3 regions of the Martinezella sp. CNPSo 3957 genome follow, and region 1 is predicted to be linked to each of the others. Evidence: riboswitches for the same ligand, from Rfam matches in the RefSeq annotation. Region 1 holds a riboswitch; each other region holds the start of a gene.
What was found. Region 1 has a riboswitch for thiamine pyrophosphate ahead of thiB (thiamine ABC transporter substrate binding subunit). Riboswitches for the same ligand answer to the same signal wherever they lie in the genome.
Positions count from the first base shown of each region.

Region 2: linked by a shared signal. The riboswitch ahead of thiM (hydroxyethylthiazole kinase) and the one ahead of thiB (thiamine ABC transporter substrate binding subunit) in region 1 are both predicted to bind thiamine pyrophosphate.
Region 3: linked by a shared signal. The riboswitch ahead of thiC (phosphomethylpyrimidine synthase ThiC) and the one ahead of thiB (thiamine ABC transporter substrate binding subunit) in region 1 are both predicted to bind thiamine pyrophosphate.

Region 1 is NZ_JBXSOU010000006.1:157,715-167,733, forward strand. It holds gene AC13QE_RS16500 (helicase-related protein) at 1-320, shown strand, start outside; gene AC13QE_RS16505 (RNA-binding S4 domain-containing protein) at 324-728, shown strand; gene fdxA (ferredoxin FdxA) at 936-1,274, shown strand; gene AC13QE_RS16515 (CarD family transcriptional regulator) at 1,674-2,246, shown strand; gene AC13QE_RS16520 (RNA polymerase factor sigma-32) at 2,655-3,518, shown strand; gene AC13QE_RS16525 (M48 family metalloprotease) at 3,557-4,981, opposite strand; gene AC13QE_RS16530 (thiamine ABC transporter ATP-binding protein) at 5,360-6,088, opposite strand; gene thiP (thiamine/thiamine pyrophosphate ABC transporter permease ThiP) at 6,081-7,721, opposite strand; gene thiB (thiamine ABC transporter substrate binding subunit) at 7,729-8,757, opposite strand; TPP riboswitch at 8,918-9,034, opposite strand; gene AC13QE_RS16545 (MDR family MFS transporter) at 9,105-10,019, opposite strand, start outside.
Region 2 is NZ_JBXSOU010000001.1:1,007,839-1,017,857, forward strand. It holds gene thiE (thiamine phosphate synthase) at 1-342, opposite strand, end outside; gene thiM (hydroxyethylthiazole kinase) at 339-1,142, opposite strand; TPP riboswitch at 1,193-1,289, opposite strand; gene AC13QE_RS04710 (DUF1127 domain-containing protein) at 1,524-1,670, shown strand; gene yghU (glutathione-dependent disulfide-bond oxidoreductase) at 2,232-3,107, shown strand; gene AC13QE_RS04720 (hypothetical protein) at 3,319-4,929, shown strand; gene AC13QE_RS04725 (sigma-54-dependent transcriptional regulator) at 4,983-6,359, opposite strand; gene AC13QE_RS04730 (sensor histidine kinase) at 6,356-8,233, opposite strand; gene AC13QE_RS04735 (dicarboxylate/amino acid:cation symporter) at 8,452-9,780, shown strand.
Region 3 is NZ_JBXSOU010000001.1:722,218-732,236, reverse strand. It holds gene AC13QE_RS03400 (porin) at 61-1,152, opposite strand; TPP riboswitch at 1,756-1,887, shown strand; gene thiC (phosphomethylpyrimidine synthase ThiC) at 1,980-3,806, shown strand; gene thiO (glycine oxidase ThiO) at 3,808-4,785, shown strand; gene thiS (sulfur carrier protein ThiS) at 4,776-4,973, shown strand; gene AC13QE_RS03380 (thiazole synthase) at 4,976-5,749, shown strand; gene AC13QE_RS03375 (thiamine phosphate synthase) at 5,746-6,357, shown strand; gene AC13QE_RS03370 (hypothetical protein) at 6,519-6,863, shown strand; gene AC13QE_RS03365 (urea carboxylase-associated family protein) at 6,978-7,838, opposite strand; gene AC13QE_RS03360 (LysR substrate-binding domain-containing protein) at 7,964-8,824, shown strand; gene AC13QE_RS03355 (phosphatase PAP2 family protein) at 8,970-9,929, shown strand.

The DNA.
Region 1 (10,019 bases):
GCGAGCAGGCAGCCGGTGAAGGCAATCGCGAAGGCAATCGCGAAGGCGGTCGTGATCGCCGCGATGGACGCGACAATCGTGAGGCTCGTGGCAGTGACAAGGGTCCGCGCGGCAATCGCGAGGGCGGCCGTCCGCAGCATCAGGGCAACCGCGGCGAACGCGGTGATCGTCAGGAACGTGGCGACCGGAATGATCGCAACAATCGCGGTGCCTCGCAGCCGTTGCGCTTCGAAGCCAAGCCGCCGCGCAAGGAAAAGCCGATCGATCCGGATTCTCCTTTCGCCAAGCTCGCTGCCCTCAAGGAGCAGATGAAGAAATAGGTCATGACGGACGAGAAACAGCCATTTTCCGGTTCGCGCCAGCGCATCGACAAATGGCTGTTCTTTGCCCGCATGGTGAAATCCCGCTCATTGGCGCAGGTCTATGTGCAGAGCGGCAGCGTCCGGGTGAATGGCGAGCGGGTCGTGCAGCCGAGTTTCGGCGTCAAGGCTGGTGACCGCATCGAGCTCTCGCTGGAGCGGCGGGACATAGTGTTGATCGTGCGGTCGGCCGGCGAGCGCAGAGGTCCCTTCGAAGAAGCCAGGCTGCTTTACGAAGATCTGACGCCTCCGCCGGATGAGACAAAACGCCTCACCCCATTCGAGCAGGCGTTGCGGGCACCCGGCAGCGGCAGGCCCACAAAAAGGGATCGGCGTGCGATCGATCGCCTCACCTCCGACGATGATTAGAAAACTCTGCCTGTTGCGGACGGGTTTTGCGATTGTTTGTCCTTGAAATTGGCTGACAAAGTCGATACCTCACGATCAACCTGCCGGTAACCAGCCGGACGGCGCGTTTGCGTATGGTGCATTCGTCTGCCCGTTCGGCTCCGTGGAAAGGGCGCGACGTTCCAGGTTGCGCATCCGCGGAAGCTAGATACATTCCTGGAGTGCTTCATGACATATGTCGTGACCGACAATTGCATCCGCTGCAAATATACCGATTGTGTGGAAGTCTGCCCTGTAGACTGCTTCTACGAAGGTGAAAACTTCCTCGTCATCCATCCCGACGAATGCATCGATTGCGGCGTCTGCGAACCGGAATGTCCCGCCGAGGCGATCAAGCCCGATACGGAACCGGGTCTCGACAAGTGGCTGAAGGTCAATGCGGAATATGCTGCCATCTGGCCGAACATCACGGTCAAGCGTGACCCGATGCCGGAAGCCAAGGAAATGGATGGCGAACAGGGAAAATTCGAGAAGTATTTCTCGGCCAATCCCGGCACGGGCGACTGATCGAAGGCCGTGACAGGCCCTCGATAAAGGTGTAGCCGATATTGCAGAATGCGAATCACTGCCATTGGGCCGCAGGCTGGTCAACGTGGCCAATTTGGCGCGTGTGCAGCAAATTATTGATTTCCTCAGATTTTTGTGATAGGGTCGTCACACTGATCCACAGCGGCATTTCGCATGCCCAAAACCATCACGAAAGCAAATCACCAATCCGTACGCGGTTTCCTTGACATATCAACGTATTGTGTTGTCGGGTCCCTGATCGCGATGGGTGGGTTTCTGTTTGCATAAGTCTGGCTGGACCAGGATGAAGTGACCCGACGGTACGTCCGTCTCATCCGGGCCTGACTGACCCGGCACCCCGGCCCTAACGGGGCGCATAACAGGGAGTTTTTGAAAAGAATGACGACCCAGCAGAAAAAACCTTCAGCAGCACGCCATGGCTTCAAGACTGGTGAAGCGATCGTTTATCCGGCCCACGGTGTCGGCACGATCACTGCGATCGAAGAACAGGAAGTCGCAGGCATGAAGCTCGAGCTGTTCGTGATCGACTTCGAGAAAGACAAGATGCGCCTGAAGGTTCCGGTGGCCAAGGCCATGAGCATCGGCATGCGCAAACTTTCCGAGACCGATTTCGTCGAGCGTGCATTGAAGGTCGTGCAGGGCAAGGCCCGCGTCAAGCGCACCATGTGGTCGCGCCGCGCGCAGGAATACGATGCCAAGATCAATTCCGGCGATCTGATCTCGATCGCAGAGGTTGTTCGCGATCTCTATCGCGCCGAGAATCAGCCGGAACAGTCCTATTCCGAACGTCAGCTTTATGAAGCAGCACTTGACCGCATGGCGCGCGAAATCGCTGCTGTCAACAAGATGTCGGAAACCGAAGCCGTTCGCCTTGTCGAAACCAACCTGAACAAGGGACCGAAGCGCGGCAAGGTCGTCGAAGAAGACGATTCGCAGGACGAAGCCGCATAAGGCCACACGCCAATATGCTTCAAAAAACCCGGCCTTCGTGCCGGGTTTTTTCTTTGGAACCTTTTCCGTTCTGATGCGTTTAAGCCCCTGTGTTGGCGGTCCGTGTGGGTACACTCCTGTGGAGAGGGGTATGCAGACAGGCCGTTTTATAGATATTCACGAGGACCGGCCTATGCGTTTTCACTCGAAGCTCCCCGGCGATCTGAAGATGATTCAATCGTCAGACCCGTTCGATGAGATCGAACTAGACTAGTCATCGATCATCCGGTGGCCCGGATAATCGGTTTCCAATTTGCAATTTCATTCATTGATTTCCATCCGAACAGCGATGTTCGGAAACGATGCTTGCTGCCCTTTTCGTCGACCGCGGCATAGAGACGATTTGAGGCCGAAACCCAGGAGATGCATATGACGAATATGTCTGCAGATCGACGCATGATCAAAGTTGCGATGGCTGCTCCCTATCTCGATCGCGACGAAGAACACGATCTCGCCATACGCTGGAAAGACCACGACGATCGCGGCGCCCGCAATCAGATCGCAACTGCCCATATGCGCCTCGTCATTTCCATGGCGGGGAAGTTTCGTAACTTCGGACTGCCGATGAGCGATCTGGTGCAGGAAGGCTATGTCGGCCTGCTGGAAGCGGCCGCCCGCTTCGAACCGGAGCGGGAAGTTCGTTTCTCCACCTATGCAAGCTGGTGGATCCGCGCTTCGATCCAGGACTATATCCTACGCAATTGGTCGATCGTGCGCGGCGGCACGAGTTCCGCCCAGAAGGCGCTGTTCTTCAATCTGCGCCGTTTGCGCGCCAAGCTTGCCCGCAGCAATTCCAACGTCACCGTCCAGTCCATCCATGAGGAAATCGCCGTGACGCTCGGCGTCAGCCTTACGGATGTGCAGACGATGGATGCGCGCCTCTCCAGTAGCGATACCTCCCTGCAGGCCCCCTCCATTGCTGGCGATTCCGAAAGTGCCGAGCGCATCGATTTCCTGATCAGCGACGAGCCGCTTCCCGACGAGCAGGTGTCCGACATGATCGACGGCGAGCGCCGTCGCGTTTGGCTGGCGTCGGCGCTGAAACATCTCAACGAACGTGAAATGAAGATCATCCAAGCGCGCCGCCTGGTCGAAGACGGCGCGACGCTCGAAGAGCTCGGTGCCGATCTTGGCATTTCCAAGGAGCGCGTGCGCCAGATCGAAAGCCGCGCGATGGACAAGCTCCGCAACGCCCTGGTGGATGCGGATCCCCGGATGGCCAGCTACGCCTGAGTGTGCGCTTCTCCCGTCCGGGAGAAGTCGTCCCGCTATTATTCCGAAATGATTTTGACCTTGTCGCCCGGTGCAATGTTTGCCCCGGTTGGCAGGGCATTTATCAGTTTGAACAGGTCGAGCTTGCGGTCCGTGCCCATCATGCGGGCGGCGAGCGTGGTGATGGTGTCGCCGGGCTTGACGGTAACGACGCGAACACGCAGCGGCTTCAGCGAGGCCGCCTCTTCCGGGTTCATATGCCGGAAGCTGGCACGCAGCACATTGGCGGTCTGATCGAGCTGAGCGATATTCCCCTTCGGCACCGCCGTCAGGAAGCGGAAGATCTGCGTGCGGTCGCGGATCACGGTCACATCGAAATCCCAGCGGTCGGCTGAGGCGCGCGCAGTGGCGGCCGGCATGCCGTTGACGGTGATCGACCTGATCGAGGAGGGATCGAGGCCGGTGACCCAGCCGCTGGAGATATAGTTCGTCAGATTCTGGTTCTGGGTGTCGGCTACGCCGTCGAAGCGGATGGCAATGTCGCCGGGGCCGGTCGCCATGACGGCTTCGACCTTGTTGTCGATACGGAAATCGGGCGGAACGTCGAAGCGGATGCCGAGGCCGCCATGCAGGAAGGTCTGGCCACGCACATAGCCTTCTTCGGGGCTGTCGCCATAGAGCAGGCCGTCGATGCCGTTGAGATAATAGTCGCGGCCGATGTCGCCGACCTTACCTTCCTCGCCGAATTCGCGCGCGTGCGCCTTGGCAAGGTCGATACGCTGCGGCGTGCTCGGGTGGCTCGAAAGGAAGTCCAGGCTCTGGTCGACGTCGGAATTGGCCGACATGAAGCGGCTATAGTCCTCCATCGCGTTCAGGAAGCGCGCGGCGGCGTAAGGATCGTAGCCGGCCTGGCCCAGTGTGCGAATGCCGATCTCGTCGGCCTGGAGTTCTTGCTGGCGCGAGAAGGCGGCAAGACGCAGCTTGCCGCGGGCAAGCGCCTGCTTGCCGGCCAGATCGCTCGACAGGACTTCCGAAACGACGCGGCTGGCGATGACTTCGGCTTCTTCACGCTTCTGCCGCTCGATGCCGTGATTGGCTGTTACGTGCGCCATCTCATGCGACAGCACCGCGGCGACTTCGGACGCATCATTGGCAAGCGCCAGAAGGCCGCGCGTCACATAGAGATAGCCACCGGGCAGGGCAAAGGCGTTGATCGAGGGCGAATTGAGAATGGTGATGCGGTAGGACTGCTGCGGATTCTCCGACACGCTGGTCAAGGCGCCGGCGATGCGGGCAACGAGCCTCTCGGTCTTGGCATCCTTGTATTCTCCGCCATAGCTTGCGAGGATGCGCGGATGCTCGCGGGCGCCCATCTGCGCGCGCGGGTCGTTCTTCTGCACTTCGGAAACGATCTGCGGATTGGCGGAGGGCGAAACGCTCGGCTGATAGGATTGATCCATCACCGTCTGGCAGCTGTTCAACATTGCTGCGGCTGCAAGGAAAGGCACAAAACGGCGCAAACGGGCTGCGACGGTCGCATCGATCCTTCGTTCTGCTCGCTTGCTCTGCTTCAGGACCTGCATCCTACTCATTTCGCTGTCATGCCGGCTCGGCGCCAAATCCGGTTGATCCTTACCGGGCCGATCATGGTCGTGCGCCAATAGAGGTTGTTTTCGCCCCCATCGATCTGCCGTTACCCGGACGGCTTCCACCTCTTGCTGTAGCCGATTTTGGCACCGGTTGCATAGCGAGACTCCGTTTAAATGTGGCAGCGTTGTATTTTAGCAAGCATTTCCGAGGACTTTCAGCCGCTTCGCTAGACGAAATTAAGGCAAAGCCGGCGGCAAGCTGCCATGACACAATCAATGTTGCAGAAATGTGGTCAATGCCGGAATCCCGTCCGCTTGCAGGAAGGTTTCGATGGGCGCGGTCAGCTTGATCGTGCCGCCGTCGATGAAGACGGCGTGGTCGGCAAGGCGCCGCACTTCGGCCGGGTCATGCGAGACGATCAGCACCGTATTGCCGGTTTCGCGATGCAGAGTTTTCAGAAGTTCGACCATGCCGGAGCGCAGGCCGGGATCGAGCGCGGCGAAAGGCTCGTCCAGCAACAGGATTGGCTTGTCGCGCACCAGAGCCCGAGCGAAAGCGGCGCGCTGGCGCTCGCCGCCGGAAAGCGTTCCCGGCTTGCGCTTTTCAAAACCGGCTAGTCCGACCCGCGCCAAGGCCTCCGAGACCTTTTGCCGATCCTCCTTCGAAAGCCTCAATGACGGGCTGATGCCAAGGCCGACATTGGTGAAGAGATCGAGATGAGCGAAGAGGTTGTTGTCCTGGAAAACGAGAGACACCGGCCGTTCGGCGGGATGCTGGCCGCTCACGTCCTGTCCTGCGAGCAGGATGCGGCCGCGGTCAGGTTGTTCGAAGCCTGCCAGCAAATTGAGGAAGGTCGATTTGCCCGATCCCGAGGGTCCGGCAATGGCGATGATCTTGCCCTGCGGCAATGCGCAATCGAAGCGGAAGTCATGCGTGCCGAGGCGCAGTTCGACCCCTTCCATGCTGATGCCTTCTGCCGTCATGGTGCTGCCGTCAGTCATTTCGCCTGCTTTCGTCATCCGGCGCGCCCTGGCCCGCGGTTCCGGCTATGGTCAGGAGAAGGCATACCATGCCGAGGATCAAGGCATATCCGTCGGCGTCGTTGGTGCGGTAGCTGCCGAGCTTGCTGTAGACCAGCCAGGGCAGGGTCATCAGACTGTCGGAGCCGAAGAGCGCGACTGCGCCGAGATCGCCGAGCGACAGGGCCATGGCGAAGGAGAGCGCCGTGAAGAGCGGTTTGCGCAGACCCGGCCAATCGACCATGCGCAGGCGCGCAATGCCGTGAAGGCCGAGGCTTGCCGCCAGCCGCCCGGTGCGGCTGACATGGACCGTATAGGCCGGCTCGATGACGCGCATGACGAAGGGCAGCGCCATCAGCGCATTGATGACAATGATGAGGACGGCGGCAAAGCGGCTGGGATCGCCAAATGGCCTGAGTGCCAGGAACCAGCCGGTTGCCAGCACGATCGGTGGCACCAGTAGGATGAGGGAGGAGCTTGCGCCTAATGCGAGCGCGAGGCTGCGTGGACCGAGGGACTTTCGGCGATCGGCCGATATCACCGAGCGGGCGCGAATGATCGCGAAGGATGCCAGCACGGCCAGAAGGCCCGCAGCAAGCGCGATTGCAAGACTTGTGACTGCCGCCTGCAGGAAGATCGGCTGGGAGACGAGCTTGAAAAGATTGGCCGCGAGGCCGGTCACGACGACCGAGGCGAGCGGCATGCCCAGAAAGAGCGTCGCGGCCGCCAGTAGCGCAGCATCGATGCATCGCGCAGCCATGCCCTGTCCATCGATGCGGCGCAGCGCTCGCCCGCCGGTGAGGCCATGATCGTCGGGAGCGCGAAACAGCGTCATGGCGCCAAGCACAAGGAGGGTGACGACGATCTGCAGCAGCGACAGCATTACGGCGCGGCCAGGATCGAAATCGAAGCGGAGCGCCTGGTAGATCGCCACTTCCAGCGTCGTTGCGGCCGGACCGCCGCCGAGGATCAGGACAAGCGTGAAGCTGGTGGCGCAGAGCATGAAGATCAGGCCGGCGATGCCGGGAATGAGGCCGCGCAGGATAGGCCATTCGATGAAGCGGAAGACCGAGATGGGCCGCATGCCGAGTCCGCCGGCCACGAGCCAATATTCCGCTGGCACACGCTCCAGTCCGGCCAGCATAAGCCGGCAGGCGAGCGGCATGTTGAAGAAGACATGCGCAAGCAGGATACCGGCCAGGCCATAGATGCTGACGGGCTGCGACAGGCCGAGTGCTGATAGCGCCTGATTGATGAGGCCCTGCCGGCCCCATATGCCGAGCAGGCCGAGTGCACCGATCAGCACCGGCAGGCCCATCGGCACGGCCATCAGCCGGATCAGCCACAGCCGGCCGGGAAAGCGCGGCTGGCGCGCCAATGCGCGGGCGACCGGAATGGCGAGCACAATGGAGAGCAGTGTCGAAAGCACCGCCTGCAGCAGTGTGAAGCGCAGGATGCGCAGCAGATATGGGTCTGTGAGCGAGGTGTCGCCGCCGGATTCGATGCCGGCGGAGAGGAGAACAAGAACGGCGATCCCGACGAAGAGCGCAATGCTGCCGAGGCTGAACGCCCCGCCGGAAATAGCGCGCCTTCGCTCGGGTGCCGTGAGTATGATCAAGGCATCAGTTGCCGCTGGTGGCGGTCAGCCATTCGTCGATCCAGGCTTTACGGTTCTTGTCGACGTCGGCAGGGCTCATCAGGAAGGTCTTCGACGGCACGACGAGCTTGCTGAAGGCATCCGGCAGCGGCTCGGAAGTGGCGGCGGCCGGCATCATCCAGTTGCTTGTCGGAATGATGTCCTGGAAGCCGGTGGAGATCATGAATTTCAGGAAATCGCGGGCAAGTTCCTTGTTCGGCGAGGACTTTAGGAGGCCGGCGACCTCGATCTGAATGTAATGCCCTTCCGAGAAGGCGGCGGCCCGATAGCGATCGGTCTTGTCTTCGATCATGTGATAGGCCGGCGACGTCGTGTAGGAGAGCACCATCGGCGCTTCGCCCTTGGTGAAGAGATCATAGGCTTCCGACCAGCCGGGGGTGACCGTCAGGATGCGGCCTTTGAGCTTCGCCCAGGCATCGGCGGATTTGTCGCCATAGATCGACTTTACCCAGAGCAGCAGGCCGAGACCCGGCGTCGAGGTGCGCGGATCCTCGATGACGATCTTCTGCGCGGGATCGCCCTCGACGAGATCCTTCATGCTCTTGGGCGGGTTCTTGACCGTCTGGCTGTCATAGATCACGGCGAAATGGCCGTAGTCGTAGGGCACGAAGACGTCGTCCTTGAAACCGCCGGGAACCTTGAGGGCCGAGGTGTCGACGCCGCTTGCGTCGAAGAGGCCGGTATCCTTGGCTTCGTCGATAAGATTGGTGTCGAGGCCGAGAACGACATCGGCCTTGGTGCCCGTTCCTTCCAGCTTAAGCCGGGAGAGAAGTGCAACGCCATCGGTGACGGCGACGTAATTGACCGTGCAGCCGCAGGTCTTTTCGAAGGCGGCCTTGACCTTGGCGCCAGGACCCCAGTCGGCGGTGAAGCTCTCATAGGTGTAGATGGTCAGGGTCTTGTCGGCTGCAGCGGCAGGCTGCGCGGCAAAAAGGGTCGTTCCGGCGGCAAGGGCCAGGCCGGCGAAGAATGACAATAGCGAACGGTTGTGCATGGTCGCGCCTCCTCCTAGAGCCGGATGATTCCAGGTCTACCGACCTAAAATCTGAATCCGCTCTAAAATCAAATAATTAGGGCATGATGTCGTCCGAAAACCGTTTCCGTTTTTCGGCATCATGCTCTGGGTTTCGTCTGAAGGGGAAAGGGCGCTATGATTTCGTCACGCGTCTAATCCCTCCGCCGGTGTTAGCCGGATCAGGTTCCGCGGGTTGGCCGGTGAAAGCCTCTCAGCCAAATGTCCTGAAGGACATAAGGCACCCCGTTAGAGCGTCGGCAGATTTAGCCTTGTGACGGAGGGATGACAAGGGAAATGATTCCCTTGTCGATTGCAGCATGAAGGATTTACTCGGCAGCCTCCGCGACCGCCGGGCTTTCGAATTTCTTCGCGGCACCCGGGAGCTGCACATTCTTCAGCGTCAGCGAGGTCAGGAGACCAAGCATGCAGATGCCGGCTGCCGTCATGAACAACGGACTGAAGGCGCTCGCATAGGCGTTGGCGACGGCCTCGCGGGTTATCTCGGGCAAGGCGGCCATCATCTTCGGCGTCAGCTCCTCGATGTTTGGTACGCCGGATATGGAGACGCCGACATTGCCGAGTTTGGCGGCGATGATGGCGCCGTAGATGGAGATGGCAATGGAGGCACCGCCCATGCGCGACAGCGTGACGGCGCCGGTCGCAGCGCCGACGTCGCGGGCAGCCGCTGCATTCTGTACGCCGATAACGGGCACCTGCTGGGCAAGGCCGATGCCGATGCCGTGCAGCAGCATCAGGCCGCCAATGAGGACGATGGGCGTGCCGGCATGGACGAAGGCGAGCGAAGCGAATGCGATGGTGCTGCAGGTGGCGCTGGCGACGGCAAAGGGCTTGTAACGGCCTTTGGCCGCGATCAGCCGGCCGGCGGAGAGCGAGCCGCAGACGATGCCGCCGGTCAGGAGAATGAACAGCAGCCCGGCCATGGAGGGAGAAAGGCCTGTCGTCGTCTGCAGGAAGAGCGCGAAGTAATTGACCATGCCGATGGCGACGGCGCCGCTGGTGATCGAGAGGATCAGCAGAAGGCCGAATGTCGGATTGCGGAACAGCGTCATCGGCACAATCGGCTCGGGTGCGCGGCGCTCGATGAAGACCCAGGCAATGGCGCAGATTACCCCGAAGGCAATAATACCGAGGCATTGCGGCGATAGCAGCGACCCGAAGAGTTCGCTTCCGTCGGCAGCAAGCACAATGCTTGTCGTCGTCAGGGCAAGGACGATGGCGCC
Region 2 (10,019 bases), on a different contig from region 1:
CTCCGTCTCCACCGAGAGGCCGAGGATCATGTCCGGGCCGATCACGCGGCGAGCGTCGGCGGCATTCATATCTTCCTGGCCGATGTGAAGGCCATCGGCGCCGATGGCGATGGCGGCCTCGACATTGTCGTTGACGATCAGCCGGACATTCGTTCCGTGCAGGATTTGCTTGAGGGCGCGGCCGGTCTCGATCATGGCGGCGGTCGAAGCCTCCTTGTCGCGAAGCTGGATGATGGTAGCGCCACCGGCCACCGCCGCCCGCGTCGTCTCCACCATGCCGAGATCACGGCATAGCAGCGGATCGAGGACGAGATAGAGCGATAGATCGAAGTCTTGCTTCATGCTGCCGATATCCTTGCGTCGCGATCCAGCGTTTCAGGGGTTAGGCCAGCGAGGGCATCGAGGAAGCGCCAGGAGAAGGAGCCTGGGCCATCTGCAATTGCTCCCGCCTGTTCACCGGCAACGGCAAAGACGGCAAGCGCCGCTATGGTCGCATCGAAAGGATCATCTGGAGCTGCCGCCGCAAACGCACCGACAAGGCAAGTAAGGGAGCAGCCGAGTGCCGTCACCTGCGGCATGAGCGGCGATCCTCCAGCAATGCGCCGCGCTTTCCCTCCATCGGTGACGAAATCCGTAACGCCTGTGACTGCCACTACGCAGCTGTGCTTTTCCGCGAGTTGACGGGCGGAATCTTCCGCCTGCTCAACGGCATCGCGGCTATCGACGCCTTGGCCGCGGCTCGTGCCGCCGGCAAGCGCGATGATCTCGGATGCGTTGCCGCGAATGATTGCCGGCTTTAGTTCCAGCAAGCGCGCGATGGCATCGCGACGGAATGCGGTCGCATAATGAGCGACGGGATCGAGGACCCAGGGCTTGCCCGCTTCGTTTGCCGACTGTGCGGCTTTCAGCATGCCCGCAAGCCAGCCGGACGAGAGCGTGCCGATATTGATCGTCAGCGCGCCGGAGATAGCGGCAAATTCGCCGGCCTCCTCTTCGGCATGGACCATTGCCGGCGATGCGCCGGCGGCGAGCATCACATTGGCCGCGATATTCATGGCGACGAAATTGGTGATGCATTGCACCAGGGGAGGGCTTTCCCGCATGGTGCGAAGTAGATTACCCGGTGTGATTTGGTCTTGCATATCGCCCCTTTCGGGCGGCGAGACGCGTAGGGACGACGTGCTTCAGCTTCGCGAGGTCCCGAGCGACTCCCTCCGCCAGCATGATCTGGTTCAGGTTCGAAGGGTGCTTCTCAGCCCGCCGGATGGCGGACGCCCCTGTCTCTCATCTCTCTTCTTTTCGCAGACAAAGGAGGCGCTGTCATCAGCAAATCGCAAAGGCAGGCGTGATCGACAGGATGACGACCGCCTGCTTTTGCGGCGACATATGCAATATATGCATAGGTGCAGTGATGCCTTAGCTCTGCAAAAAGCCGAGGGTTTCGACTATATATCTCTCATCGAAGCGACGGGAGCGCCAAGCACGGCAGCTCAGCTTCGAAAGCCCAAGGAAAGGGGATCATCATGAACGTAGCACGCTCTTTCAACAACTGGCGCAAGTATCGTCAGACGGTCGCCGAACTGGGCCGTATGTCCACGCGCGAACTGCACGACCTGGGTATCGATCGCGGCGAAATCCGCAACGTTGCCCGCGCAGCGATCGCTCGCTAACGGCCGCAGCGGCTCCTCATAAAGCTGCATTATGCCAGCGCCTGTTCCCCCGAGCAGGCGCTTTTGCTTTATGGGCATCCCGCTCATTCTTAGCCGCGCCGCCTGAAGGTTGCGATCGACCCAGCTACCCGGTTTTCGCATGGCGCATAACTGCCTTGCAAAGAAATGCCTATGAACTGAGCAAGAGACTGGTATATTCGTCTTCATCGAAGCGATGCATCTCCTCCCGCATCCCTTCGCTTGGCAGACGTCCTTATCCTCCTCCCAGGGACGGCTGCAGGAATAGCGGAACTCCTCCTCCCATCCGCTGTTCGGTTCTTGTAAAAAGCCTGCCGCTCCTCCTCCCGCGGCAGGCTTTTTCGTTTCATGAACCTCCAGACATTTGCCAATGGCCTAACGCGGTCGAAGAGTCCGCGCCTAACCCAGGCGGCACGAGCGCTTCCGCGTTAAAGAGTGCGCATTCTCCTCTCGCAAAAATGAAGAGCGACCCCTATGTGCGATCTATGTAGCGCGCTACATCGAAGATCGCCCAAATTCGATTCCCGAAAAAGGAGGATGCCCATGACCGGTTCTGCCGAATATACGCCGCCGAAAATCTGGACCTGGAACAAGGCCAATGGCGGCCAGTTCGCCAATATCAATCGCCCGATTGCCGGCCCGACTCACGAGAAGGAACTGCCTGTTGGGCGCCATCCCCTTCAGCTCTATTCGCTTGGAACGCCTAACGGCGTGAAAGTCACCATAATGCTCGAAGAGCTGCTGGCTCTTGGTCATAGTGGCGCGGAATATGATGCCTGGCTGATCAAGATCGGTGAGGGCGATCAGTTCGGCAGCGGCTTCGTCGACGTCAATCCGAATTCGAAGATCCCGGCTTTGCTCGACCGCAGTGGCCCGAAGCCGGTTCGCGTTTTCGAATCGGCCTCGATTTTGATGTATCTCGCCGAAAAATTCGGCGCCTTCCTGCCGAGCGAGCAGCCAGCGCGTGCCGAATGCCTCTCCTGGCTGTTCTGGCAGATGGGCAGCGCTCCCTATCTCGGCGGCGGTTTCGGTCACTTCTACGCCTATGCGCCGACGAAGATCGAATATGCGATCGATCGCTTTGCCATGGAGGTGAAGCGCCAGCTCGACGTGTTAGACCGCCGTCTGGCTGAAAGCGAATATATCGCCGGCAGCGACTATACGATCGCCGATATCGCCATCTGGCCGTGGTACGGCGGTTTGGCCAAGGGGTGGCAGTACGGTGCGGCCGAGTTCCTGCAGGTGCAGGACTACAAGAACGTGCAGCGCTGGGCCGAGCAAATCTACTCGCGTCCTGCCGTCAAGCGCGGCCGCATGGTCAACCGCATGTCGGGCGATCCATCCGAGCAGCTGCGTGAGCGCCACGATGCCAGCGACTTCGAGACGAAGACGCAGGATAAGCTGGAAGCTGCCGGCTGACCCGACAATTCGCTTTGCAGAAATGAGCTCGCGACCCTCCGGATCGCGAGCTTTTTTATTGCTCTTACTGTTGGCGCTGCCGGCCTAGCAAGTCAGCCTCGCTCCATCTTGTGAAGCGTAATGTTCGGCTGCCGAGGCTCCCCCGCTCGGCGTAGACCGCAGCGCGATTCTGCAAAGCGTATCGACATTGGCGAAAGAGGAATGCTTCTCCATGCAGCAAGTTGCTGACGACCGTACCCTGGATAAAAATGCGACTACGGGTGCGTTGTCGAAGCAACAGAGCGAGGCGAGGGATGCGCTGCTGAAACACCTGGTGTCGGGTGGCGATGAACGGCTGGATTGCGATCCGCTCACTGGCCTCAACATGTATGGCTATGGTCCGGCGCCCCGGCCCGAAGATCTCGCTTTCGGCTCGTCGACGGCATCGACCATATCCGCCGCCGCCTTTGCCGCGGTCGAATCCTTTTCCGCGGATCTGAGGCGGGAGATGGAGACAGGCTCGCCGACGGCTGTCTACGATCGCGAAATCGGGCGCGTGCGGGAGGATCTATTGCGCTTGCTCGGCCTCAACCAAGCGTCGGCACCCTGGATCGATGCGATCCTGGCCACATCGGGCACGGACATTCATCTCTTTTCGGCAGCACTGCTGGCGGGCGAGGATCAACGTGCCCTGATGACCATCACGCTGATGGGGAACGAAACGGGCAGCGGCGTCATGATGGCGTCGGCCGGGCGGCATTTCATGAGCCGCGTCAGCAGCGCACGGTCCGTCGCCAAGGGCGAAGAATTGCGGCCAGGGGACGCAACACGCAACGCCACCATTGCCGTGCGCAGCAAGGATGGTTCGCTTCGCGCCGATAGCGAGGTGGAAGAGGAGCTGCGCGGCCTCATCGAGCTTGCGCGCGCAGCCGGCCTCAGGTGCCTTCTCGTTGTAACAGACGTATCGAAGACCAGCCTGCTGGCGCCGAGCCTTGAGACCGTCATGCGTCTGAAGGAGCGTTTCGGCACCGTGCTGGATATCATGATCGATGCCTGCCAGTTTCGCTTGTCAGCGGCAACGATCCGCGCCTATCTCGCCCATGGTTTCATGGTCGCGCTGACGGGTTCGAAATTCCTCGCCGGACCGATTTTCAGCGGCGCGCTTCTGTGCCCGCCAGAAATGTCGGAACGCTTCAAATCGCGCACTCTGCCCGAAGCCTTGGCCGACTATTGCGGGAGGGCGGAGTGGCCAGAAGGCTGGGCGGCTCGCAATATCTTGCCGGACCGCGCCAATCTCGGCCTCCTGCTACGCTGGAAAGCCGCGCTGTTCGAACTCGGATGCTTCCTCGATATTCCTGAAGCCCGTGTAGTCACGGTTTTGTCCGCCTTTGCAGACGCAGTCTCCGATCGTCTTGCGAACGATCCGGCATTCGAGCCTTTGCAGAGCCGGCCGTTGGAGCGGCGTGAGCTGTGGGGCGCATCATCGGCTCTTCGCTGGGATGAAATTCCCTCCATCTTTTCGTTTTACCTGCGCAATTGCACAGATGGCGCCATGCTGACTGCAGCGGAAATGGTGGCGGTCTACAAGGAGCTGGCCGTCGAAGGCGATGGAGTTGCCTTGGTGCGTCTCGGCCAGCCCGTTCGCTGTGCCGATTTTGGTGACGTACCGGCAAGTGCTCTTAGAATTTGCCTGAGCGCGCCGCTGGTCGTGGCCGCTTCCAGGAGCGATGAAGCGCTTGCGGCGGTGGTCGCCCAAGCTATGCTGGTTCTGGATCGCACCGCCGAGGCAGCGACCCGACTAAGCGACGGTTCCAATGCCAAGGAAATGCGCCGCAGCGCCTGAAGCGCGTCGCGCCAACCCGCTTCGATTGGCATGATCCGCCGATCGGCAGCGGATCATGAGCCTCGGCGATCATCCCCGTCAAAGCCGGCAAAATCGCCTCTGACGATGCCGTGTCGCTGCAGCTTGTCGTAGAAGGTCTTTCTTGGAATGCCGAGCGCTTCGATGGTACGGCGCACATCTCCATTGTTCTGCGACAGGGTTTCGCGGATGAGTTCGGCTTCGTAGCGCTCTACCCGAGCGGGCAGCGGCAGGCCTTCATCCGCCGTCGGCGCTTCGTCAGATTTTGCTGCTGCCGTAGATTCGAGGCCGAGCACGAAGCGCTCGGCAAAATGCGAGAGTTCGCGAACATTGCCCGGCCAGTCGTGCTCCCGCAGATGGCGGCGCACTGTTGTGGACATGGCCGGCACCTCGCGGTTGAAGCGATTGGCGGCACGATCGGCGAAATGGCCGAAGAGCAGGGGAATGTCATCGCGCCGTTCACGCAATGGCGGAATGGAAAGCGTGACAACGTTGAGGCGATAATAGAGATCCTCGCGAAAATCGCCGCGCTGGCGGGGATCGCCGAGATCGACCTTCGCCGCCGCAACGACGCGAAGATCGACGGGGCGGACTTCATTGGTGCCGAGTGGCGTCACCTCGCGCATTTCCAGCACGCGCAGCATTTGCACCTGAATTGCCGGCGGCATGCTTTCGATCTCGTCGAGAAACAGGGTGCCGGCGCTTGAATGTTCGATGCGCCCAACGCGCTTCTTCTGGGCGCCAGTAAAAGCGCCCGGTTCGTGGCCGAAAAGCTCGCTCTCGATCACGGTTTCGGGCAGGGCACCGCAGTTCAGCGCGACGAAATTGCCCTTCGCTCGCCGGCTCCACCGATGCAGCAGGCTCGCCACCACTTCCTTGCCGCTGCCAGTCTCTCCCGTGACAAGCACATCGACATCCGTATCGGCGATCTGCCGCAATGTATGGCGCAGCCGCTCGATGGCGGGAGTCTGTCCGATCAGCGGCAGATCGCCCTGCGCCTGCTCCGCCGCCTGCCGCAAAGCGCGGTTCTCCAGAACGAGCCGCCGCTTCTCGGCCGCACGTCGCACGCTCTGCACCAATCGATCTGTGGCGAAGGGCTTCGCGATGAAATCATAAGCGCCATCCTGGATCGCCTGAACCGCCATCGGAATATCGCCATGACCCGTCACCAGAATGACCGGCAGATCGGCGTCGAGCGCCTTGATGCGAGCGAAGAGCTGCTGCCCGTCCATCTGCGGCATGCGGATATCGGAGACAACGACACCGGCAAAATCGGCTCTGAGAGCATGGAGCGCTTCGCTTGCCGCAGAAAAGGCGGAGACGGCAAAGCCAGCCAGTTCAAGCGTCTGTTTCGTCGCTCTCAACAGATCCCTATCGTCGTCGATCAGGAAAACGGGGGAACTCTCACTCATGGTGTGGCCTTGCGCAAATGGACGGTGAAGCGTGTGCCGCTGTCATTGCTCTCGACATCGATCCGGCCGCCATAATCGACGACGATATCCTTTGAAATGACGAGACCAAGGCCGAGGCCTTTTTCCTTGGACGTGTTGAAGGGTGTAAACAGCGAGTCGAGGATCGCCGCGGGAATGCCGGGGCCGTTGTCAGAAACCACAATCTCGACCTCCTCTGAAGTTTCATGCACCGACACCTCCACCTTGGCCTCGTCGCGACCTTCCAGGGCCTCCAGAGCATTCTGAAAGAGATTGATCAGCACTTGTTCCAGGCGGATGCGGGTCCCCACAACGCCGAGCCCCGTTGGCGGCAACTCGATCTTCAGCGCATCCAGCCGACCGGCAAAACGGCTCCTCAGCAGGACCACGGCCCCCTCTATCACGCTTCTGAGATCAACCGGCTCCGGTGCAGTCCTTCCCTTGCGGGCAAAGGCCTTCAGTTCTTCGGTGATCGTGCCGATACGCTCCGTCAACGCCGCGATCGCCGAAAGATTTTCCTTCACCGGCTCCGTCTGCTGCCGATCAAGGAAGACATTGGCATTCTCAGCATAGGCACGGATCGTCGCCACCGGCTGATTGATTTCATGGGCTACGCCGGCGGCGACCTGACCCAGGATGGCAAGGCGATTGGCCTGCACGAGATCCTGCTGCACACCCTGCAGCTTGGCTTCCGTCGCACGGTGGTCTGCAATTTCCGCCTCCAGCCGATCGCGGGCCTGGCTTAAGTCCTCCGTGCGCTCAAGAACCCGGCGCTCCAATTCTTCACGCGCGATCCGGCTGACGGCGATCTGCATGGCCGATACGTCGCGGCGTCGCAGCAGGAAAGCAGCGAATGCGAGGATCGGCAGAAGAACGGTCAAGGTAAGGAAGCGCGTCTCGCGCACGGATGAAGCGATCGCCTGATCGGTCGGGATCAGATAGCCGAGCTGCCAGGGCGTCGATGGAACCGCAACGGTCAGCTGCAAATATTCGGCAGCGCTGCTTCCGGGCAGAACGGCGCGCACGATGGTTGCATCCGGACCAACTTTTTCGGGATGACTGACGGGAAGCGGTGAAAGCGGTGCTGCGCCGAATTGCAGGCTTTTTCGAATCGCGTCGGCTTCCTCGCGCGCAAGGGGAGCAGTCGTCATGAAGCGCCATGAGGGCAGGCTGGTGATGAGCACGACACCGCGTTCGTCGGTCACGTAAGCGGGACGGCCGGTCTCGCTCCAGTCAGCCTCCAGCTGATCGAACTCCATCTTCACCACAACGACACCGAGCGCAGAGCCGACATCGCCGACACGCCGGGAAATGTAGAGGCCAGGGCGATTGCTGACCGTGCCGAGCGCATAATGTTCGGCGGTTCCCGCTTCCATGGCTTTGCGGAAGTAGTCACGAAAGGAATAGTCGTTGCCGACGAAACTCAAGGGCTCGCGCCAGTTGCTGGAAGCCATGGCAACGCCGTCCTTGCCGGTGACGTAAAGGACGGATGCGCTGGTGCCGGAGACGAGACTTTCGAGCTTACGGTCCAGGGCGACAACATCGTCGATGTGCTTCTCGGCGAGCGCATCTCGCACCTGCTGATCGTCGGCCAGCAAGAGCGGCAGGGCGCGCGGACGTTCGAGGACTGCGCGCAGCAGGGCAACCTTGAGGTTCGCATCCGTGTGCCCCTGCCTCTGCAGCGTTTCTATTGCCGAGAGCCGACCATAGAAATTCGCGCCATAAAGACCAGCCGCAATGACAGCCGCACTTAGAAACGCAAACACGAGCCAGACCCGGCGTGAGCGCCGGCCCAGTTGCTCGGGCGTTAGAAATCGTTCGTTGGCCGGGCGCTGCAGCATTGCCGTATTGTGCATGATTTCGCGCGCGCCGCAATTCGATCTGTGCGAATAGTCGCACAGATCGATGATCTTGGATCCGCGCCGGAAATTAAAACTCAACAAAAGCAATGTGTTAAAATCATGACGCGCATTTGGCACGGTCATTGCAATAAATGATGAAACAGTCGGAGGCTGTTGAATTCTAGTCGTCGCCCGGAGGGCCGAGAGATCGGTTGGGCTTAACGGAGGACATCATGATTGCTCCCATCGCTGCCGCGGAAACGCGCGCCAAAGTTCCCTTCTACCGGCATCTCTATGTGCAGGTTCTCACCGCCATCGCTGCCGGCATCCTGCTTGGTCACTATTATCCGCAGCTCGGTACATCGCTGCAGCCGCTGGGCGACGCCTTCATCAAGCTGGTGCGCATGGTCATCGCGCCGGTCATCTTCCTGACGGTCACGACCGGCATCGCCGGCATGTCGGACTTGAAGAAATTCGGTCGTGTCGTCGGCAAGTCGTTCATCTACTTCCTGACCTTCTCGACTTTGGCGCTGATCGTCGGTCTCATCATTGCCAACGTCGTGCAGCCGGGTGCCGGCATGCACATCAATCCGGCGACGCTGGATACGAAGGCCGTCAACAATTATGCGGCACAGGCCCATGATGCGTCGGTCGTCGGCTTCCTGATGAACATCATTCCGGATACCATCGTCGGCGCTTTCGCCAAGGGCGATATTCTCCAGGTGCTGTTCTTCTCGGTCGTCTTCGGCATTGCGCTTGGCGCTGCCGGCGAACGTGGCCGTCCGGTGACGGATTTCCTGCAGGCATTGACCACGCCGATCTTCCGCATGGTTGCCCTGCTGATGAAGTTCGCTCCCATCGGTGCCTTCGGCGCCATGGCGTTTACCATCGGCAAATATGGTATCGGCACGATCGCCAATCTGGCCTTCCTGATCGGCACCTTCTACGCCACGTCGCTGCTGTTCGTGCTCGTCGTGCTCGGCGCCGTTGCCCGCTATAACGGCTTCTCGATCCTGGCGCTGATCCGCTACATCAAGGAAGAGCTGCTGCTCGTTCTCGGCACCTCGTCGTCCGAAGCTGCATTGCCGGGCCTGATGAACAAGATGGAGCGTGCCGGCTGCAAACGCTCCGTCGTCGGCCTCGTCATCCCCACGGGCTACTCCTTCAACCTGGATGGCACCAATATCTATATGACGCTGGCGGCGCTGTTCATCGCTCAGGCAACCGATACGCCGCTGACCTTCGGCGACCAGATCTTGCTGCTGCTCGTCGCGATGTTGAGCTCCAAGGGTGCTGCTGGCATCACCGGTGCAGGCTTCATCACGCTTGCTGCTACCCTTGCTGTCGTACCGTCGGTTCCGATCGCCGGCATGGCGCTGATCCTCGGCATCGACCGCTTCATGTCCGAATGCCGTGCACTGACGAACTTCGTCGGCAATGCGGTAGCCACGGTCGTCGTCGCCCGCTGGGAAAATGAACTCGACCAGACCAAGTTTGCCGCCGCCATGGCGGGGCAATTGAGCGAAGAGATCGAGGTGCCTGCCCTGCAGGCGGCCGAGTAAACTTCGCATCATCCTCCCAAGGATGAAACGGCCCTTTCGAGGGCCGTTTTTCCACTTCCGTGCCGTTTGATCACAGTTTCGTGTAGCACCGCCAGATGGCTGCTGCCCCTCGCATCATCAACAGCCGCCTTCATAAAACTGTCACTGCAACAGCTCACAGCATCATACTGACAGTTGTGAATTTCGACGAAACCCAAGCGGACAGGAGGGCAGCGTGTCACAGACGATTTTTGTGAGCA
Region 3 (10,019 bases), on a different contig from region 1:
AGCCTGACGGATTGGAACGTCAGGCTTCTCTTACCCGGCATTGAGCCGGGTAATTCAATATTAGAAGCTACGCTCGAAGCGCAGGATACCAGCCCACTGATCCTGGTTCACAGAATCGAAGTTGGTGTAGGAGACTTCCGGCTCGATGAGCAGGTTCTTGACCGGGTTCCACTTGACGTTGGTGGTTGCGGCAAAGATCTTCGAGTCGGTGTAGGCGAGCTGCAGGTTCCACTTCAGCTTTTCGTTGATCGGAACGCCAACGCCGCCCCAAACAGCCCAGTCACCCCAGCCGCACTTCGATGCATCGTTAACCGGGCAAGCCGAACGATCGAGGTTGGTGCCGGCATACTTGTTCAGCTTGTCGCCGTCGGTGTTCCAGCCGCCCATCAAGAAGGCCGAGAAGGTACCGAAGTCAGCATCGACACGAGCCTTGATGGCGCCTTCTTCGACGATCGAGTCGTAACCGCCAACGACCTTGAAGCCCCATGCACCGGACTTGAAGCCAGCACCGGCAACGACGTCGGGAGCGTAGTGGTTGCCCTTGTCGTCAGACCACCAGCTGGAGCCATAGGAAGCGCCAGAACCGCTGGAGTTCGAGTCTTCGACCGAGATCACAGCCGTGAAGCCGTTGCCGGCGTCGTAGTTGTAGGTCAACTGGTTGAGTTCGTACGGACCGTCATAGATCACGTCGTCGTTGATGACGTCGCCGGCATAACCGATGTACGAGTTGTACTGCGAGTCAGCCTTACCGACGAGGAAACCGCCGAGGCTGATGTTTGCGAACAGCAGCTTCGTGGAGGTTGAGTTGCCGTCATTCCAATCCCAACGGATGACCGTGTTGGTCTTCAGCGGGCCGTATTCGGTGTCGGTTGCCGTGTCGACGCTCAGCTCCGCACGGGTGTGCCACAGCGTACCGTTATGGCTGTTCGGGTTGTAGGCATCGTACCACTCGCCTTCGGTACGGACGCGGCCGCCGATCTTGAGGCAGGTTTCAGTGCCTGGAATGAAGAAGTAGCCAGCGCCGTAGGCGTCGCAGATGCGAACGTATTCCAGCGGCTCGGGCTCAGCAGCGACGATCGCGTCAGCCGCATGGGCGCCAGAAACTGCTGCCAGTGCAGCAGCGGAGCCGATAAGGAGGCTCTTGATGTTCATTTTAAACTCCTGGTTGCAATATGCATTCCAATTTACCGCGAGTACAAAGCTGGAATACCACCCTGAGGATTACGTCGGCTTGAACGCAACCGGGCAGTCCGGCAGATACGCACCTGATGTCGGCTTGAGTCCCCTCTAACCTCCATAATTCACCCCGCGGCAAAGGTTTTGAAATGCCTCTACCGATCCGGCCGATTGCTCGTCCGTAAGACAGTTTATGTCCTATATTTTGTTTACAAACAGCCCGTATGTTTGTCAATTCTGTGAAACCTGCCCCGGCATTAGACTTGATTGCTGTTGCTTAAATGCAACTGGCGACTGGCTGGGCCTTTTACTGCCGGAATAGTCAGCGTCGCCAAGGTTCAAGAATTCGCCCCAAATCGAGACAGCCTTCCCCAATCGGGCTCGCGATCCAGAGTTTTCATGGGTACCATTTATGCGCGAACGGGCATGGATCAAGAGCAGCGTCATCGAAGATAATGATCGCGCCTATCGGAGGCTCGCCCCATATAGAATCCACGCGCCACACTGGTCAATCGATTGAGAAAACGCGACCAGTGTGGCGCGGGGTTGACAGAGAACAAGGGTAAGGCATAGCCTTTCCGTATTCACCAGGGGGGTCCCGGCAAGGGGCTGAGATACTGCTGGACAATGAGGCTTTGCCTCCTGTGGCGCAGTGACCCGTTGAACCTGATCCAGTTCATACTGGCGTAGGGACGGTGCGAGCGCTTGAAGGCTTCGGATTCCCGCGTGGATTCCATGCCGGCGTCTTTCCATCATTCCGGCTGATTGACTGGGTCTCCAACTGCAACTTGGAGCCTCAAACCATGAATATTGCCGCAAAGAACCTCACTCCGACCGTCACCACTGGGCCGCTGCCGGCATCCACGAAAATCTATGTTCCCGGAGAGATCCACCCGGACATCCGCGTGCCGATGCGCGAAATCAGCGTCCATCCGACCTCGGGCGAGCCGCCTGTCATTGTCTATGATTCTTCCGGCCCCTATACGATCGAGGGCGCAGATATCCGCATCGAGGAGGGTCTATCTCAGCTGCGCCGCGACTGGGTTCTCGGCCGCGGCGATGTCGAGGCTTATGAAGGCCGGCATGTGCGCCCTGAAGACAACGGTTTCGTCACCGGCGAACGGCTGACACCGGAGTTTCCGGCCAAGCGCCAGCCCCTGCGGGCAAAAGACGGCAAGGCGGTCACCCAACTCGCCTATGCGCGCGCCGGCATCATCACGCCGGAAATGGAATTCATCGCCATCCGCGAAAATCTCGGCCGCAAGGCGAAGGCAGAAGCCCTGATTCGCGATGGCGAAAGCTTCGGCGCCCATATTCCGGATCATGTCACCCCCGAATTCGTCCGCCAGGAAGTCGCCACCGGCCGGGCGATCATTCCGGCCAACATCAATCACTCCGAAAGCGAGCCGATGATCATCGGCCGGAATTTCCTGGTGAAGATCAACGCCAATATCGGCAATTCCGCCGTCACCTCCTCCATGGCGGAGGAAGTCGAGAAGATGGTCTGGGCCGCGCGCTGGGGCGCCGATACCGTCATGGACCTTTCGACCGGCCGCAACATCCACAACATCCGCGAATGGATCATCCGCAATTCGCCGCTGCCGATCGGCACTGTGCCGCTCTATCAGGCGCTGGAAAAGGTCGGCGGCATTGCCGAGGAACTGACCTGGGAAATCTATCGCGACACGCTGATCGAGCAGGCCGAACAGGGCGTCGATTATTTCACCATCCATGCCGGTGTGCGGCTGCATTACATCCCGCTTACCGTCAATCGCGTCACCGGCATCGTCTCGCGCGGCGGCTCGATCATGGCCAAGTGGTGTCTGCATCACCATCGCGAGAGCTTCCTTTACGAGCATTTCGAGGAAATCTGCGATATCTGCCGTGCCTATGACGTCTCCTTCTCGCTCGGCGACGGCCTGCGCCCCGGCTCGATAGCTGACGCCAACGACGCCGCGCAGTTCGCCGAACTGGAGACACTCGGCGAGTTGACGAAGATCGCCTGGGCTAAGGATTGCCAGGTGATGATCGAAGGCCCCGGCCATGTGCCGATGCACAAGATCAAGGAAAACATGGACAAGCAGCTTTCCGTCTGCGGCGAGGCGCCCTTTTACACGCTCGGGCCGCTGACGACGGATATCGCGCCCGGCTATGACCACATCACATCGGGCATCGGCGCTGCCATGATCGGCTGGTTCGGGACGGCGATGCTCTGCTACGTCACGCCGAAGGAGCACCTTGGTCTGCCCGATCGCAACGACGTCAAAACAGGCGTCATCACCTACAAGATCGCGGCGCATGCGGCGGATCTCGCCAAAGGTCATCCGGCCGCGCAGGTTCGTGACGATGCTCTGTCGCGCGCCCGGTTCGAATTCCGCTGGGAGGATCAGTTCAACCTGTCGCTCGACCCGGACACGGCTCGCAGCTTCCACGACGAAACCTTGCCGAAGGAAGCTCATAAGGTGGCCCATTTCTGCTCGATGTGCGGCCCGAAATTCTGCTCGATGCGGATTTCGCACGACATCCGCGCCGAAGCACAGAAGGAAGGGCTGGAAGCCATGGCGGCCAAGTATCGAGAGGGCGGAGACCTTTATATGCCGATCGAAACCCCTGCACAGCCGGCCGAGTAACATGCGCATCCTCGTTAAAGGGGCCGGCGTTGCCGGCCTCACTGTCGCTCACGAGCTGATCCGGCGCGGAGCGGAGGTCACGATCTCAGATCCAGGCCGGAATTTTCATCGCGCCGCCTCCTGGCTTGCCGGCGGCATGCTGGCGCCATGGTGCGAGCGGGAAAGCGCCGATGAGGCTGTACTGACGCTCGGCCGTGATTCCGCCGATCGATGGGACGCGATTCTGCCGGGCAAGATCGTCCGCAATGGAACGCTCGTCGTTGCGCCCAACCGCGATCAAAACGAGCTGAAGCGATTCGCCAGCCGCACGACGGATTACCGCTGGGTAGACGAAGACGAAATCGCCATCCTTGAGCCTTCGCTTGCCGGCCGATTCCGCCAGGGCCTGTTCTTTCGGCGGGAAGCGCATCTCGATCCCCGCGAGGTCCTGCAATCGTTGAAGGACGATCTATCTGCAAAAGGCGTCACCTTTATCGACGTGCTCGTGGATGATGGTGGCTTCTCTGAAATCGTCGACTGTACCGGGGCCGCTCCTATCGGCCAAATCCGAGACTTGCGTGGGGTTCGCGGCGAAATGCTCTATCTGCAGAGCGATGAAATCGCGCTTTCGCGGCCCGTCCGCCTGCTGCATCCACGTTTTCCGGTCTATATCGTGCCGCGCGGCGAAGGCCTGTTCATGGTCGGCGCGACGATGATCGAGACCGACTTCAAAGGGCCGATCACCGCCCGTTCGCTGATGGAACTCTTGAACGCAGCCTATTCGCTGCACCCGGCCTTTGCCGAAGCTGCCGTGGTCGAAACCGGCGCCGGCATCCGCCCTGCCTTTCCCGACAACCTTCCGCGCGTGACGCGGCAGGGCAAAGCCATCCTTGTCAACGGTCTCTATCGCCATGGCTTCCTGCTCGCACCCGCCATGGCCGAGAAAGCCGCCGATCTCGTCTTTTCTGGACACGACGAAAGGAGCCGCCAATGCGCCTGATCATCAATGGCGAAGCGCAGATTGTCGAAGCAACGACGCTTTCGCAACTTCTCACGGCTCTCGAATATGAGGGCGAGTGGCTGGCAACCGCCGTCAACGGCGAACTCGTCCATAGCGAGGAACGCGGCGACCATATCCTAACCGACGATGACAGGATCGAGATCCTGACGCCAATGCAGGGAGGCTGACCATGCTTGAACTCTACGGAACCCAAATTACATCGCGCCTTCTTCTCGGCACGGCGCGCTACCCCTCCCCAGCCGTACTGGCGGAAGCCGTCAAACGTTCGCAAACCGGGATCGTGACCGTATCCCTGCGCCGGGAAACGGCAGGCGGGCGTAATGGCGGCGCATTCTTCGAGATGATTCGCGAACTCGGCGTTCGCGTCCTTCCCAATACAGCAGGCTGCCACGGCGTATCCGAAGCGGTTCTGACCGCGAAAATGGCGCGCGAGGTCTTTCAGACCAACTGGATCAAGCTCGAGGTGATCGGCAATCACGATACGCTGCAGCCCGACGTCTTCGCGCTGGTGGAGGCGGCGAGAATCCTCACCGATGACGGCTTCGAGGTCTTTCCCTACACGACGGACGATCTCATCGTCGCCGAGCGGCTGCTGGAAGCCGGATGCAAGATGCTGATGCCCTGGTGCGCGCCGATTGGAACGGCGGCCGGACCGCTCAATCTCTCCGCTCTGCGATCGATGCGGGCACATTTTCCTGAGGTTCCGCTGATCGTGGATGCCGGCATCGGCAGACCTTCGCATGCAGCAACCGTCATGGAGCTCGGCTTCGATGCCGTGCTACTCAACACGGCGGTTGCCGGGGCCGGCGATCCGGTCGCGATGGCGGAAGCCTTCGCCAAGGCCATCGATGCCGGCAGGCAGGCATACGGCGCCGGCATGCTGGAGCCGCGCGATATGGCGGTGCCATCGACACCAGTGATCGGAAAGGCGGTGTTCGCATGACGCTCGATCCCTTCTACCTCATCGTCGATAGCGCCGCCTGGATCAGGCGGTTGGTGCCGCTCGGCGTCAAGCTGGTACAGTTGCGCATCAAGGATCGCTCAACGCCTGAGATCCGCGCCGAAATTCGCGAAGCGAAGGCAATTTGCGCCGCGCATGAGTGCCAAATGATCGTCAACGACTATTGGCAGCTGGCAATCGAGGAGGGTTGCGATTTCATCCATCTCGGCCAGGAGGATCTTGCTTCTGCCGATCTCTCCGCCATACGGGATGCCGGATTGAAGTTGGGGCTTTCGACACATGACGAGGCGGAGCTGGAGACGGCACTTGCTGCCGAACCCGATTATATAGCGCTGGGGCCGATCTATCCGACCGTCCTCAAGGTTATGCCCTGGGCACCCCAAGGCCTCGATCGGATCGGCGCGTGGAAGGCGCGCATCGGCAATCGGCCTCTCGTTGCGATCGGCGGCCTGACAGTCGAACGCCTTGCGGGTGTATTCGAGCATGGCGCCGATATCGCCGCGGTCGTAACGGATATCACCCGCAATCTTGACCCCGAATCGCGAACGCTCGAATGGGTGGCGGCGACCCGGCAGATGCCTCCAAATTGACAAGATAGCCCCTCAGGAGCCCATGCAAGGGGCTATTTTCAGCCGCTATTGCCCGATGAACGGGCCATTCATTGAATATTCAGCTGAACATAATCATGCTGAAGGCGTTAATTAGATGACTCGCGTATTCGCTGAGCACAAAGACTGCTTTGGAGGTAGTCATGATAAAGAAGACGGTTCTTACGGTTTTGCTGGCCGCTACGGTCGTAGGCGGCGCATTGGCGCCCGTCAGCAGCGCACAGGCACAGTATTACGACGGCCATCGCGGTGATTGGCGCGGCCATGACGATTGGCGTCGTCATCACCACCATGGCAATGGAGGCGCGATCGCCGGCGGCGTTGCTGCCGGTCTTCTCGGCGGCCTGCTTGTTGGCGGCGCTCTTGGCAACAGGGGTCCGGTTTACGAAGTCGCCCCGCCGCCGCCCAGATGCTGGTACGAGGATCGCCGCGTCCAGAACGAGTATGACTATGGCTGGCATTACGAGCGCATTCGCGTTTGTAACTAGGCAATTGTAACTAGGCAATAAACGATGCGTCCGCCCGAATGGACGCATCGTTTGATGGATGATTCGGATTCGCCGGCGGCCGGAACCGCCGGCAAATTTATTTTATGCGGCAAATTATAGTCCGTGCGTCCTCGGATAGGCAGTGCGCTCCGGGAATGTTCGCCCGACGAGGCTTTCTGGCTCAGGCCGCCAGATTTCGACCAGCAACGGATAACAGGGCTCCGTATCGCTCGAATGTTCGCTGCCACAGTCGCCACCGGGGCAGGCCGAGAGCGCACCGAGCAGATCGATCTCCGCGAAGAACTCGAGGAAGTCGCCCGGCCGAACGGGGCTCGCCTTCATGAAATACTGGTGGGTATCGCGCGTAAATCCGGTACACATGAACACGTTCAGCACGTCGTGAACGTGAAACTCGGCCTCCTGGACAGGGATGTTCATTTCCCTGGCGAGCGCGCGTGACAGGTTCGAATGGCAGCAATGGTGATAGTCGTTGCCTTTCAGCAGCCGGTTCGTATAGGGATCGCAGCGCGTGCCGATGACATCGTGGACGCCGGCTCCATCCCTGTCCCAACCATACCAGCCAAGCGTATCATGTGTGATCGTCGCCATTGGCCGCAGATAGGGCAGCGTGCTCCACAGTCGATCGCCGACACCGACATGGGTGGCGTGCAAAGCCCTCGTCTTGCCGCTGAAAAAGCGCTCGGAAAGATCGGCAGCATTCCATAGATTGAGATCGCCCACCTGCGCGCCCTCGACGCTGACAATCCGGAAGAAATGTCCCTTCGGCACGCGAAAACTGCCGCCTTCACGCGGGGGCACGACGGTTTCGCCAATCTTGGTCATTGTTTGCCTTGCCGCGCGCAGCACATCCATATCGACCGGCGGCAGCGTTCCGTTCGGGTAGACGACAACGGGGGGCTTGCCGCGCCGCTCCTCGGCATCGGCGGGTGCGGGCATATCGAAAATACTGTTCATGGCGGCTTTCATTCCTTACCGACTGACAAAAAGACATTCGTTTCGGCAGCACTGTAAGGATACCGGCTCCTTGCGCAACGGTGATCGCGCTTGCGCTTTGGCTAAGTTTTACTTAGCCTGGCGGAATGCAACATGTCCCGCTTGCCTCCCTTCGCGCCTTCGAGGCAGCCATTCGCCATGAGAGCTTTGCCAAGGCGGCAGCTGAGCTCAATCTCACGGCCGCGGGCGTTAGCCAGCATGTGCGTACCTTGGAGGAATGGCTCGGCATCAAGCTCTTTACGCGCCATGCCCGTGGTGTCACGGCGACGATGGCCGGCCGTGAATTCGGGGCTGCCGTGGCAAACGGCCTCGGACATATCGATATCGCCGCCCGGCAGCTGCGGTTTGCCACCAACAGTCGGCCGGTCAGCGTGGCCTGTATTGCTTCTGTCGCCACGCGTTGGCTGATACCCCGGCTGACCGCATTTAAGAAAGAATACCCCGAAATCCAGATCAATATCGTCTACGCGCTCGATGCGAGGACGCCGGAGGAGGCAAGCGTCGATCTTCTGATCCGTCACGGACCAAGACCTTCGACGCATGCCACCTCGCTATTGACGGCCGAAACGCGGCCGACCTGTTCGAGAGAATATGAGCGCCGTCACGGACCGATCAGGACGCCAGCCGATCTCCTTAATCTCGACCTCCTGCACGATGAAACGACGGCCGCATGGACACGCTGGTTCGCCCTCGAAGGTAGCCACCAGCCTCCAAGAGCCGGCCCGATCTTTGCCGATTTCGGCTTGATGATCGGGTCGGTCATCGGCGGTCAAGGTGTGGGCCTCTGCCCCTCGGCCTTGATCTCGGATGAATTGGCCAATGGAACGTTGATCACCCTGTTCGACACGCCGTCGGATATGGACAAATTCTATTGGTTGCTGCCGGCGGGCCGACTTTCCAGCGAAGCGGAGACATTTCGCGACTGGCTGGTTTCCATTAGCAAGTAGAATACGGAGAAGCGATGGCTAAGGTCATTTGCAAACCGATATTCGCAGCCTGGCACGTCTCGATACACACATGCCCTGATCACCTTTACCCAATTGCAACCAGAGGGAGTTAAACCCTAACGTTTACCGGCGCGGAGATTTCAACATGCAAGATATCACTCGTTCCCGAGTTCTATTAACGGTGGGTACCGCGTCATCTTACTGTCTTGTCCCATTATTGGCATACATCACCACCCTCAAGCTCAAATTAGATGGAGCCTGGAACGCGATTCTGCTCGTAGCGTTCTTCACCTGCGTACTAAGCGTCGTTGCGTCACGATTCAAATGGGTGACCCTTCGTGCCACCATTGAATGTCTGGGCTGCGGATTTCTGCTCATTATACCAATTACGATTTCAACCTACATAGCCGCGAAGCTTAACTTCCCGCTTGCAGATGCGCAGCTAGCGCGATGGGACAGCATGCTCGGCGTCGATTGGCCTTTCATAATGAGATGGGTGGATGAGCACAGCCTTGCGGCCGATGTCTTTAATCGCGCCTATAGAACCTTCAGCTATCAGCTGATTTTATACCCAATTGTGCTGATTGTGTTTAACAAGATCAACCAGGCATACCAGATGGTATCTGTCTATGGTTTGCTCTGCTTCCTGGCTAGCGCCATTTCTATCTTTTGGCCAGCTCTTGGCACGTATACATTTTATCAGTTCGATGCCAGCACGCTGAAGAACCTGGATGCGACCTACGGATACTTCTTTCTTGAACAATTCCAAGCCGTCCGGGATAATCCAGATTTCATCTGGAGCATTGAGCAAAGCGCGGGAATCGTGACCTTTCCCTCAGTTCATGCAGCAGTCGCGATACTATGTGCATGGGCGATATGGCCTATGCGCCTGTTACGCTATCCCGTCTTGGTTTTGAACATCGCTATGGCTTTATCGGCTGTACCCGCTGCCAATCACTACTTTATCGACGTGATTGCCGGCTGTTTGGTGGCACTTGTCTCCATCATCCTCGTCAGGTTCGTCACCCAATCTCGCGAGGGGATCTTCCCTGAATTAATGAGACTTCGGCTTAGCACGAAGAAGGTCAACCTTTCACCTGAGTAATTCTGAAAGCGATCGCACCTCGTTGCCGCAATGCGCAATGAAGGAATATAGACCGCATTGAATTGGCCTATACTGCTGACATTCCGAAAG